Regions from separate parts of the Oceanobacillus sp. CAU 1775 genome, predicted to be linked through region 3. Evidence: riboswitches for the same ligand, from Rfam matches in the RefSeq annotation. Region 3 holds a riboswitch; each other region holds the start of a gene.

Region 1 (4,265 bases), on a different contig from region 3:
TTGATATTGTCCATAGAAAAACTCTCTCAAATTCAGATCAACTACATCTTCTGTTGTAGCTCCAAACGTGACAATTTTTCCACCTTTTTTTAATACTTCTAATGTACGATTAAATGTCGCAGCACCAATACTATCTATAGCAAGGTCGATTACAACATCTTCTAATTCTTTTTTCCAATCACTATGTGTAGATATTGCAATATCCGCACCGATCTTTTTAGCTTGCTTCAATTTGGCTTCACTTCGGGAAGTAACTACTACCTTTGCTCCAATACTTTTAGCCAATTGAATAATGAAAGTACTGACCCCACTACCTGCTCCAGGTATAAATAATGTGTCTCCTGCCTTGATTTGACCCTTTGTTACTAATGCACGGTAACCTGTCAATCCTGATAAAGCAACCGTGCCAGCTTCTTCCCATGAAAGGTAGTTAGGTTTTTGTTCAACCTGATCTTCAGATAAAACAATTTTTTCTGCAAAAGTTCCATTATCAGGCATCCCTAAGATATCAAAACTAGGAGGTGGTGCATCCGAGTTGTTCTTCCAACGAAGCGATGGATTTATAATTACTTCGTCACCTACCTGAACAGATGATACGGCTTCTCCAATCGATTCAACAATTCCTGCTCCATCTGATCCAAGGATAAGTGCTTTTTTGTCACTCCCATGACGTCTAGGAATATAAAGGTCTCTGCGATTTAATCCTGCAGTTTTTAATTTAACAACAACTTCTTTTTTTCCTGCTACTGGCTCGGGCATATCCTTTACTTTTAATTCTCCATATTCTAATACAAATGCTTGCATGACCTTCCCCCACTTCCAAATATATTTTATACTTAGAAGTATACTAATAATTCATACATCATGCTATTACTTTGATTCATTCTAGGTACTCCTCATAACACTAAGCTTTAACCGCGTGTAATTAAAAACCCCTATTAGTACAGCTGCTTTATGCAGATGACTAATAGGGGATTTTTTATGTGAGCAGATTCCTTAAAACAATTAATTAGTAGCTAGATTCAACAACGTTCTAGGTTGTTTGTGGAACAAGAAAAAGACAAGTACTGCTGATAATACAAATGACGGGAACATATAAGACGCATTATAGATTAGTGAATAAATCCATGGTGATTGCCCTTCAACTGCAGATCCGAAAAATACCGCTCCTGCAACATAGTGTGCTAAAAATCTTAATACAGAACCTACTAAGACACCAGCAGTAATATAAGTTAAATAAGTTTTCACCTTTCCATCTTTAACCGCTTCTTGAATTTGCTTAGCAAAGATACCAGCAAAACCTATTACTGTAAAGGCAATTGCATAATCAATGAACCCTTGTAACGGTGTTAGAATATACGCATTTCCTACAGCAATCTGTAACATCCCCCAAAGGAAACCAGATAATAAGCCACCTTTTATTCCCCAACGGAACGCAACAATAAATACAGGAATCATTGCAAATGATACAGATCCGCCTTGTGCCCATAGCTTAAAGGATAGTGGTAATATATCAAGTAATAATGCAAGCGCTGTAAATATAGACACTTCTACTAAAAATAAGATTTTCTTTCGATTCAATGAATTAACTCCCCTTTTGAAAGCATTTTTTCCAACAAAAAAAGCAATGCCAAGGGAAGGTCCTGATGGGGAATCCGCTCACATTGCTTTTTTATCCATCAAAAAACCACAATCCCTACGCTAGTATTAACTAACAGGTTCTAAGGGTCTGAACATTTACATGTTCACTCTCAGCTTCAATAGCTCCCCCTGTAGGCTTTTCATTTACTTTTTTTGTTATCTTTAGTATACAGAATTAAATCAATAATTACAAATTTACAGCGATAGGAACTCTTCTACATCCTCTACACAAAGAGCGATCGCATCTTCCCAAAAATCAGGTTTCGTTAAATCAGCATTAAGGTGTTTCATTGCTAAGTCTTCTACAGTCATACGACCTGTATCTTGTAATAGTGCAATGTAATCATCTTCAAAGCTACCACCTTGTTTTTTAGCGTAAGCATAAATTCCAAGACTGAAAAGATAACCAAATGTATAAGGGAAATTATAAAACGGAACTCCAGTAATATGGAAATGTAATTTTGATGACCAGAAGTTTTCATCATAGTCAGCCAAAGCATCTTGATAGGCTTCTTTCTGTGCATCAATCATTAATTCATTTAATCGATTTACAGAAACGAATCCATTTTCTCTTTCTTTATAGAAGTTTAATTCAAAAATAAAGCGTGCATGAATATTCATGAAGAATGCTACACTTCTGCTTACCTTATCTTCTAGCATTGCTAATTTTTCTTCTTTAGAGGAAGCATTATTAACTGCAGCATCAGCTACAATCATTTCTGCAAAGGTTGAAGCTGTTTCAGCCACATTCATCGCATATCTTTGATTTAAACCATGTAGATCATTCATCACATGTTGATGATATGCATGACCTAGTTCGTGAGCTAAGGTTGATATGTTGGAAGCAGTTCCTGAGTATGTCATAAAGATTCTCGTCTCTTTGCTATCGGGGAAACTTGTACAGAAGCCACCTGGTCTTTTACCTGGACGGTCTTCTGCTTCAATCCAACGATTTTCAAATGCTTGCTGTGAAAAATCTGCCATTTTCGGACTGAATGCACGGAAGTGTTCAATGATAAAGTTTGCTCCATCTGTATAGCTAGACTTTTGTTCCGTTTTTGATACTGGTGCATTCACATCATAAACACTTAATTTTTCAAGTCCTAATAGTTCAGCTTTTTTATTTAAATACTTAACAAAATGATGTTTGTTATTCGTAATTGCTCGCCACATCGCATCTAATGTCCCTTGTTGCATACGGTTAATTGTTAGCGGCTCTTGTAAAATATTATCCCATTTACGGTGTTTGTACGTTTGGATGCGGAACCCGGCTAAATTATTAAGGGTTTGAGCAAATAATGGTGCTTGCTCACTCCATGCTGCATCTAATTTTTCATAAACATATTTTCTGAACTCTCGATTAGGTGAACTTAGTTTATTTGAAGCCTGACCAATAGAGTATGTATTTACCTCGCCATCTTCTTCAAGTTCAACCTTCATTGTACCTACTAGTGTGCTGTACATTTGATTCCATGCATGGTAACCATTCACTGCTAAATCACTAATTAATACCTCTTGTTCTTTAGGTAATAAATCTTGAGCGTTTGTTCGATATTCATTTAAAATATAAGTAAGTTCTTTTAAATTCTCATTTTGGAGTAACTGATTCCATTCTTCTTCAGGAATTGATACAATTTTATCTCTAAAAGTAGTCATAATTCCACTAAATTCTGCACCGAGGGCACTTCGGTCACCAACAAGGATTTCAGCTTCTGCATCATTTACATCTTGTGCACTAAGACAACTTACAAATGCTCCTGCTTGTCTTACCTTCGTCATTATATTTTCTAACGCATCGATAATTTTTACTAATTTTTCATCTACGTTTTTTTCATTCGGTTGGAATTCTTCGAGTTGAACAGATAAACTTTTCATTTCTTTTTTAATATCTTCTATATATCTCTTAAACTCTAAAGATGTGCTCCCTCCTTCAAAAATTGAATCTAAGTCCCATTTTGGATTAAACGCCTTCTGCATACTATCTCTCCTCTTATAATATGATTTTCGTTATCTTTTAATTATAACGAAATATCAGATATTCTCTATTTTAAAGGAAATAATTAGGAATAGAAAGTTTAACAGTGGATAAAAGAAGGAATAGATAATAGTTAGCCTAAACATCTTAGTATACTAAGGTTTTTTTAGAAACTAATTTTATATTTAAATAAACAATTTTTAATTAAAGATACTTGACATTAGTTATTTATTAATCTATACTAAGTATCATAAAGTAAGTAACGTAATCTACTTTTAAAAAATAATTTACATGGAGGTCATTTAACATGACAAAAACAAATTGGAACGTAGACACAGCACACAGTGAAGTAGGATTTTCAGTAAAACATATGATGATTTCAAAAGCGAAAGGTACTTTTGATAAATTTGATGGTACTTTTGTTCTTAATCCAGAAGATTTAACAGATGCAACAATCAATATTACAATTGATGCTGCAAGTGTTAACACTCGTAACGAAGACCGTGATAACCACCTTCGTTCAGGCGATTTCTTTGATGTAGAAAATCATCCTAACTTAACTTTCGTTGCTACTGACATTAAAAGTACTGGCGGAAATAACTATGATGTAACTGGAGATTTAACAATGCGTGGTACTACTAAGCAAGTT
Region 2 (4,265 bases), on a different contig from region 3:
TTTCGAGAACACCCACCCTATTTCGGTCTTTCGTTTGGGCGCATAGAAGAAGAACTAAATACGTTAAATATTGAAACGTGGATTAATCCTCTAATGAAAGAAGCTCGTCTAGCAAATAACTATTTGAAGAACCAAGAAAAAAGAATGCAATTTTATTTCAAGCTACCAGATGTAAACAAAGAAGCTAGCTATGAAATAGATAGCAACCCGTTAGAGCTACTTTTAAATACCAACCTAAAGCTTACTCAAGAACATGCAAATGCACAAACAGAGCTGCAATCTCTTGTCTTCTCTTTGTACCTTATCTTAGGGCAGCAAAATAAAGTTAGTAAATATCTAGGCAGAACCAAATCAACCATATCAACGCATATGAAAAATGGTAAAACGGATATTATTATAGAAGCATTTGAAAATATAGTGCAGGTATTAAATGGTCTAGAAACAGAGTCAACGACTAACAAGGTAACAGAATTGCAAGCTAGTATTAAACAAAATATTACAAACCGCTTACAAGATTACTTGCCAATCGAGAGGAATATAAAATGATATTATTATCGCTACTCTTAGCGCATTTAATTGCTGACTTTTGGCTTCAAACCGATCAAATGGTTAGAGAAAAATTAACATTTCTAAAAAAGCATCTCATTCATCATCTTTTAGCAACTGGAGTTACACTTCTATTTATATGGGGAGTTATCTACGAATTTCAACATATTTTAAAATATCTCTTTCTCCCGTTAATTTTTATTTGTATGACACATCTATTAATTGATTTATTGAAAATAAAACTTGGAGAAACAAAAGATAGTATGAAAAAGCTTGGTTTCTTCTTACTGGACCAAGTATTACATGTAACAATCATTGTAACGACTTGCTTTCTATTCTTTCAACAAGAACCCCTAGCAATATGGAACAGCTTATTGAATTTACATGAAGGAATTATACAGACAACATTGTTTATACTAATTTTATTTATTCTAGCCACAACCGTCAGTGGCCACATAGTAAAATATGTTGTTGGCTCCCTGCCCTCAGAATTTACAAATTTTGAAGGTGAATTAACTTTGAGAAATAAAATAAGTAATAAAAGTGAAAAAAATGTACCCAATACCGATAATAGTTTTACAGAGGAATATCATTACTATTCGTACTCCTCTCCCCTGCGTTCTCGTGGAAAACTAATCGGATATATTGAGAGATTACTAGTAATTGTATTGACAATGATTGGTTCTTATCAATCTATTGCTTTCATAATTGCTGCAAAATCAATCGCGCGATTTAAACAACTTGATGATCGTAACTGGGCGGAATATTTTCTTTTAGGGACCCTTTCCTCTATATTCTTAGGTTTAGTACTTGGGTTAATTTCCAAAAAATTGTTGATGGAATAGAAAAAGGACTCTTATTAACAAAGAGTCCTTTTCCAATGTTATTCACTTAGTTTATATTTCTTTAAAAGACTTTCTAGTTTTAAAGCCTTGGTCATATCTCCATCCAACTTTAATTTCCCAGTCATAAATGCTACCGTTCCATTTAGATTTCCAGCAAGAAATTTATGGAAGTTTTTGAGCGACATTTTTAATGTGCAATCTGCATCGGCCTTTACCCCTTCACTAACCTTCGCCGTACCATTTTGTATATCTAATTGATAGACACCTTCCTCTTCCCCACTAATCTCAAATTGATACAATGACTGAACTTCATGGATAGGTTCAGGATTTTCATTTAACCTTTTTTCAATTTCTTGCATAACTTCATTTAAACTTAAATTCTCCATTTAACTTACTCCCCCTACTTTGTCTACTATGACTTTTAACCATGAACATTTAGTTGAATTATAAATGTTTTTTAGTTTCTTTTCAATTATAAGAAAAAGTAAATTCAAAATCTTGTCTTTCTTTAAGTAGATTGTATGACAGATAGTAATTTATCTGATATGATTATTCATGAATCAAATAAGTTTTACCACTACTAGGGGTGCCCAATCGTGGGCTGAGAGGAAAGTGTAGCATACTTTCCGACTCTTAATGAACCTGATCTGGGTAATACCAGCGGAGGGAAGTAGGAAGGCACATCTGTGTCATAACTATTTTACTGATGAAACCAGGTCTCTCGTAGATCTGGTTTTTTTGATTTTATCCCCCCTATTATGAGAGGAGGTAAATAATGAATCGTACACGTTTAATAACATTAATGGCTGTTTTTATTGCGATTGGAACGATAAGTGCTCAGCTTATCTGGTTCCCTGCAGGTGTAGCAAGAGCTTATCCAGTGCAACACGCAATAAATGTTATGGCAGCTGTTACCCTTGGACCAGGTCCCGCCGTAATCATTGCATTCATGATTAGTCTATTACGTAATATGCTTGGACTGGGTACACTTCTCGCATTTCCTGGAGCGATGGTTGGTGCATTTTTAGCAGGCATTCTTTATAAAAAGACTGAAATAAAATCACTTGCTGCAGTTGGAGAAGGAATTGGAAGTGGTGTAATTGGAGCAATGTTCGCGGTACCATTTGCAACTATCTTTATGGGTACTGCTGTTGGAGCTTTTGCATTCATTCCTGCATTCCTTGTAAGTAGTTTATCTGGATCAATTATCGGACTAATTATTGTTTCAAAGGTTAATAGTAGAAAATTGCTTCACAATTAAGGAGTGTCTAAAAAAGCTATGACAAATCATATTAATCAACAAGTGCCGTGCGCTCTAACAATTGCTGGAACAGATCCAAGTGGCGGAGCTGGAATTCATGCGGATTTAAAAACATTTCAAGAACTCAGGAGTTACGGAATGTCAGTTATCACATCAATTGTTGCACAAAATACAACTGGTGTTCAGGCAATCTCTCATGTTTCACTAGAAATGATTGAACAACAATTGGAATCTATCATTTCAGATATGCCAATACATGCATTTAAGACAGGTATGATCGCTAATCAGGAAATGATGCAAGTCATCTATAATAAAATTGTAAATATTAATGCGCCATATGTCATGGATCCTGTGATGGTTGCGACGAGTGGTGATGTTTTAATCGAAAACCAAGCGAGAGATTTTTTACGTGATAAACTTATTCCGCTCACTACTGTAATTACTCCTAACATTCCTGAAACTGAATTTCTTACTGGAGTAAAAATAGAATCAGAGACTGAAATGCAGGAAGCAGCACATCTTTTAGTAAATAAGTATGGTGCTGGAGCTGCCTTAATCAAAGGTGGTCATCTGAAAGGCGATGCAATTGATTTTCTTTATGACGGAGTAAAAATGCATAGTTTCTCTTCGCCACGAATTCCAACCAACAATACACATGGAACTGGTTGCACCTATGCAGCAGCAATTACTGCTAACTTAAGTAAAGGACAACCATTAGTTGAGGCTGTAAAAAATGCGAAAACATTTGTAACTGCTGCTATCAAACATTCCTTTGATATAGGAGCTGGCAGTGGTCCTACGAATCATTGGGGAATCCGGCTGGAAGGTGTTGAGATATGAACTCAGAAATTATTGCACATGTTAGAGAAAAGCAACCTCTTATATACCACCTGACAAATCAAGTCGTAATGAACTTTACAGCTAATGGCTTATTAGCTTTTGGAGCATCACCAATAATGGCAAAGTCTCGAGAAGAAGCAGCCGAAATGGCAAGTATTGCTGATGGTGTTTTAATTAATATTGGAACATTAACAGAGGCTGATCTTCAGGCTATGATCATTGCAGGTAAAATAGCGAATGAAAGAAATATTCCAGTAGTATTAGATCCCGTAGGAGTTGCTGCAACATCGTTTCGTTCACAAGCTGTTCGGAAGATTTTAAATGAAGTAACACCAACTATCATTAAAGGAAATGCTGGTGAAATGGCTTTCCTCGCTGATATTCCTTGGCAGACAAAAGGTGTTGAATCAATCGGGGTTGGGAACTTAGAAGAAGTTGCCGCAATCGTTTCTAGAAAGTATCAAACTACTGCGATTGTTACAGGAGAAACAGATATTATTTATTCAGATGAAACATGTATTGAAAATCATACTGGTCATCCTCTGTTGACAAAAGTTACGGGAGCAGGCTGTTTACTAGGTTCCATAATAACTGCAAGCCTTACAACCGATCATTCGTTAAATGAACAAATGAAAACATCCTTAGCTTTTTACGGATTAGCTGCTGAGTATGCTGCTAACCATCCGAATGTAAACGGTCCAGGAACTTTCATGCCTCATTTTTTAGATGCACTGTCTTTTAATGAGGAGCAGTTAAAGGAGAATTATAATGAT
Region 3 (4,265 bases):
GTCCGACAACCCATAAAGTATTATGGACGACTTGGTTCAGCTGGTTGGCATTTTGTGCAATTCCACCTGCACCACCTGGAATAAATGCAATCATTGCAATCATTGGAGCGAGAAAACGAACGTCACCCCATGGCATTTTCTTTACCCAACCAAAGATGCTCTTTGAACCTTTTTTCCTTCCTGTTCGGTCAAATACATAAAACATCGCATAGGCAGTCATCAAAGAAGGGAAACCAATTACCATACTCATTCCTGCGTGAATAAGTTTCACACCTTCTGACATTCCAGGGTCAACAATCTGATGGTGAAAACCACCAGGGATATTTGCAATAACTAATAAAATAACGACAACTCTAATTAATGTATCACTAAATAATCGACCACCAATAATTTTCGGAACGACTACATACCAAACAGAAACAGCTGTTAAATACCAAATGTTTACAAATGTATGTCCAAAGCTCCAGAATAACGTTCTACTAAGCATGACATTAATCGTTTCTGTCCAGCCAAAAGCCCAAGGAATAAGCATTAAAACTTCTGCGGTTACACCAAGACTCCCAAAAAACATAAGCGTAAAAACACCCATCGCAAAAAACGCAAGAATTGGGATATGTTTTCCTTTGTTTCTTTTTCTCCACTTGGCTATTTGAATAAACCCGCTGAATGCAGCCGTCCAAATTCCCACAACAAGAATGAAGAGCCCCACATAAAACCAAGGAGAAGCCTGCATTGGTGCATAAAAAGTATACATGACAGAGGCTGTTCCATTTAGAATTGTTGTGACAACAAAAACTACAGCGACGAGCATAATGCCTAATGCTGCCCAGCCCATTTTTCTTACAATAGGAAGTAAGCCGTCCGTTGTATGTGAAAGTACAGCATAAAAATAACCAAACACAAATAGCACAGAGAATACTAAGACTAGTAATACCCCGTGTGCAGTTAATACTTGATAGTAATCTAGCCAAGCAGGAAGTTCAAGATAGCCTGCCCGATTTAACACTTGCAGTAAACCAAAAAATCCTCCGATAATTATTGTAAGAAATGCTATGGAAAAATAAGTTAATGTAATCCGTGAATCTTCTGATCTTTTTCCAGATACAGAATCTAATTTCGTTCGAAGTGTCGTAGTCGCTTCCAATTGCAACCCTCCTATTCAACAGTAATTGTCATACTCATCATCTGGTGTCCCGCTCCACAATATTCATTACACACAGCCAAATATTCACCAGGTTCATTGAATGTTTGTGAGGCCTCCTGAACATGTCCTGGCATGACCATCGCATTAATATTTGTATCAATTACCTGAAAACCATGGATAACATCTGGAGAAGTCATTATAAAATTAACAGTAGAACCAGCAGGAACGACTACTTCACTAGGTTCAAAAGAGAAAGCCCTTACAATCATAACAACCTCATATTCATTTTCACCTACTTCAAATACACCTGGATTATCAAATGGAGCAGTATTCTCTACATTTTCTGGATCAATCGTTCCAACTCCGCTCGGGGGTCCGTGCCCAAGTGCAAAGGTTTGATAACCACTGTATACAACTGCAATTACCAACATTGCAGCTGCTAATGTGAGCCAAATCTTTTCATAACGATGCATATTATTTTTACCTCCTTATACTCTTAGGGAAAAAGCGATAAATAATAGAAACCAAAACAAAACAATTCCTCCACCTACAAATAAAACAGACGAATACAAAGCACTCTTAAAAGAAAGTTCCTCTTCAGGATTTTCATGCTCTTGTCTATTTTCAGACTCCTTCACCAAAAAACCTCCCTCCATTTATTTTGACCAACCAATAGTACTACCCACAATTAGCCTTTCCCTAACATAATTCAAATAAACTACAAATTTAGTGAAACATGGGGACGGTTCTCATGTTGCATTAATTGAAACAAGAGAACCGTCCCCATGTTTCAATCTCCTTGCTTTGCTCATGTCGCTATGTCTATAATGGTATGTGTTAAGTGAATATTAAAGAATCGACTAGGGGAGCATGGAAATGCTGAGAGATGTGTAATCGACCCTTCGAACCTGATCTAGTTAACGCTAGCGTAGGGAAGTGGATGAAGAAATCTAGCTGAATTTATTTATAAATTGCTAACCCCATTTCTAGTACTCTAGTGATGGGGTTTTTTGTGTTTTCTTTTCCTAGTCAAAAGAGGTGATCCTGTTCGAATCAAGTTCTAATGCATTATCAAAAAAATTAGGAGGAAAAATAATGAGTAAACAATTTACAGATCGATTATGGGACAAAGTTGAACCGATTTGGGAATCATATTTAGAGCATCCATTTGTGAAAGGGCTCGGAGAAGGTTGGCTGGAGCAGGATAAATTTAAACATTGGTTGAACCAAGATTATGTTTATTTAATTGAATACTCTCGTTTATTTGCTCTCGGAAGTGCAAAAGCGCCTGACTTAAAAACGATGTCCGTTTTTGCAAAGCTACTTGATGGAACATTGAACATGGAAATGGATTTACACCGCCAATATGCAAGTAGATTTGGAATAACGCATGAAGAACTTGAGGAAACAGAGACAGCAGCAACAACGACTGCATACACAAGCTATATGCTAAACGTATCGCAGCGAGGCGGAGTTGAAAATGTCGTTGCATCCGTTTTGGCTTGTGCTTGGAGCTATAATTTTATTGGAAAAGAATTAGCCAAATGGGACGGCGCATTGGAGCATGAATTTTACGGACATTGGGTGAGAATGTATTCCTCAGACGGCTTCACAGCATTAGCCGAGGACTGTAAAACGCTCATCAATGAAATAACCGAAGGAAAACCAGAACGTGATCTAAAAGAATTAGAAGAAATCGTAGTAAAAACAAGCCTATTTGAATACATGTTCTGGGAAATGGCCGAAAAACAACAACACTGGCCAGTCGATCTAGAAGAAAAGTGAAACATGGGGACGGTTCTCGCGTTGCATTCATTGCAACATGAGAACCGTCCCCATGTTTCATTCACCCCCTTTCCGAGTTGGTTTTCGATTATAGGGGTGAGGATGTATTTGGTAGGGGGGATTTTATGAAGGGGTTTTCGTTTGAGGAGATTGTTGAGCAGAATGAGCGGCGGATTCATTATCATCTTCATAAGTTAAGGATTCAGGATCCGCACCAGGAATTTTATCAGGAGGGGCTAATTGCCATGTGGAGTGCATATAAAAAATACCAGCCAGATAAAGGGCCACTTTCAACCTATTTTAATTTTATTATTCATCGTCGTTTAATTGATTTGATTCGGAAGGAAAGTCGGAGAATAAACAAAGAAACACCAATGGCAACAGAAGAGGAAGAAACATTAGACCGAGCAAATTACCAAAATTCAACTAACACCGAACCACAAAAAGACATCATTACAGAGCACCTCACAGACAACAGCCACCTCTGGATGCAAATTAGAGAACTTTTAACAGAAAAACAGTGGAAGTGGGTGCAATACTATATTATTGAAGACATATCATTAAAAGAAATTGCCGAGAAGGAAAATGTCTCCGTCGAAGCTGTAAAGGGCTGGGCAAAAGAAGCCAGAAGAAAATTACGTCATCCTCAGGCAGAAAAAAACATCATGGAACTTCTAGAAAAATAACATAAAAAAGCAGTCCCACTACCAAAATGTAGCGGGACTGTTTTCTCGTACATAATTAAAATTTATTTTTCTAAAGCCACAGCGATTTGTGCGCCAACTTTAGCATTATTTTTAACTAATGCAATATTAGCTTCAAGACTTTTTCCTTCTGTCAGTTCTTTTACTTTTGCTAGAAGGAATGGGGTAGCATCTTTTCCTTGAATATTATTTTCTTCCGCTTCTGCGATTGCTTGATCAATAATAGAATCGATTTCAGCACGCGGGATTTCATTTTCTACAGGAATCGGGTTAGCAATAACTGCTCCGCCATGAAGATCTAATTTCCATTTCGTTTTCAGTGTCGCAGCGATTACTGAAACATCATCTGCACGGAAATTCACTGGAAAATTACTTTCTCTACTAAAGAATGCTGGCAAAGTATCTGTTTCATAACCAATCACAGGCACACCTTTTGTTTCAAGGTATTCCATGGTTAATCCCAAATCGAGAATTGATTTTGCTCCAGCACATACAACTGCAACATCTGTTTGCGCAAGTTCTTCCAAGTCCGCAGAAATATCCATTGTTGTTTCCGCACCACGGTGAACCCCACCGATTCCACCAGTTGCAAAAACCTTAATATCAGCTAGTGCAGCGGCAATCATTGTTGC

The links. A riboswitch is a leader RNA that binds a small molecule or an ion and turns the genes downstream of it on or off. The one in region 3 is predicted to bind thiamine pyrophosphate.
Region 1: it holds a riboswitch for thiamine pyrophosphate, as region 3 does, so the genes downstream of both, thiT (energy-coupled thiamine transporter ThiT) here and tenA (thiaminase II) in region 3, are expected to answer to the same signal.
Region 2: it holds a riboswitch for thiamine pyrophosphate, as region 3 does, so the genes downstream of both, thiW (energy coupling factor transporter S component ThiW) here and tenA (thiaminase II) in region 3, are expected to answer to the same signal.

What each region holds. Positions count from the first base shown of each region.
Region 1 is NZ_JBTLRO010000004.1:167,391-171,655, reverse strand. It holds gene ACXYMZ_RS08735 (zinc-binding dehydrogenase) at 1-804, opposite strand, end outside; gene thiT (energy-coupled thiamine transporter ThiT) at 1,006-1,581, opposite strand; TPP riboswitch at 1,676-1,781, opposite strand; gene ACXYMZ_RS08725 (M3 family oligoendopeptidase) at 1,837-3,618, opposite strand; gene ACXYMZ_RS08720 (YceI family protein) at 3,924-4,265, shown strand, end outside.
Region 2 is NZ_JBTLRO010000002.1:229,854-234,118, forward strand. It holds gene ACXYMZ_RS04415 (hypothetical protein) at 1-546, shown strand, start outside; gene ACXYMZ_RS04420 (DUF3307 domain-containing protein) at 543-1,391, shown strand; gene ACXYMZ_RS04425 (SCP2 sterol-binding domain-containing protein) at 1,430-1,777, opposite strand; TPP riboswitch at 1,964-2,077, shown strand; gene thiW (energy coupling factor transporter S component ThiW) at 2,167-2,652, shown strand; gene thiD (bifunctional hydroxymethylpyrimidine kinase/phosphomethylpyrimidine kinase) at 2,671-3,492, shown strand; gene thiM (hydroxyethylthiazole kinase) at 3,489-4,265, shown strand, end outside.
Region 3 is NZ_JBTLRO010000001.1:546,348-550,612, forward strand. It holds gene ACXYMZ_RS02595 (cbb3-type cytochrome c oxidase subunit I) at 1-1,144, opposite strand, end outside; gene ACXYMZ_RS02600 (cytochrome c oxidase subunit II) at 1,156-1,617, opposite strand; gene ACXYMZ_RS02605 (cytochrome c oxidase subunit 2A) at 1,633-1,782, opposite strand; TPP riboswitch at 1,997-2,096, shown strand; gene tenA (thiaminase II) at 2,240-2,929, shown strand; gene ACXYMZ_RS02615 (sigma-70 family RNA polymerase sigma factor) at 3,055-3,615, shown strand; gene ACXYMZ_RS02620 (pseudouridine-5'-phosphate glycosidase) at 3,678-4,265, opposite strand, start outside.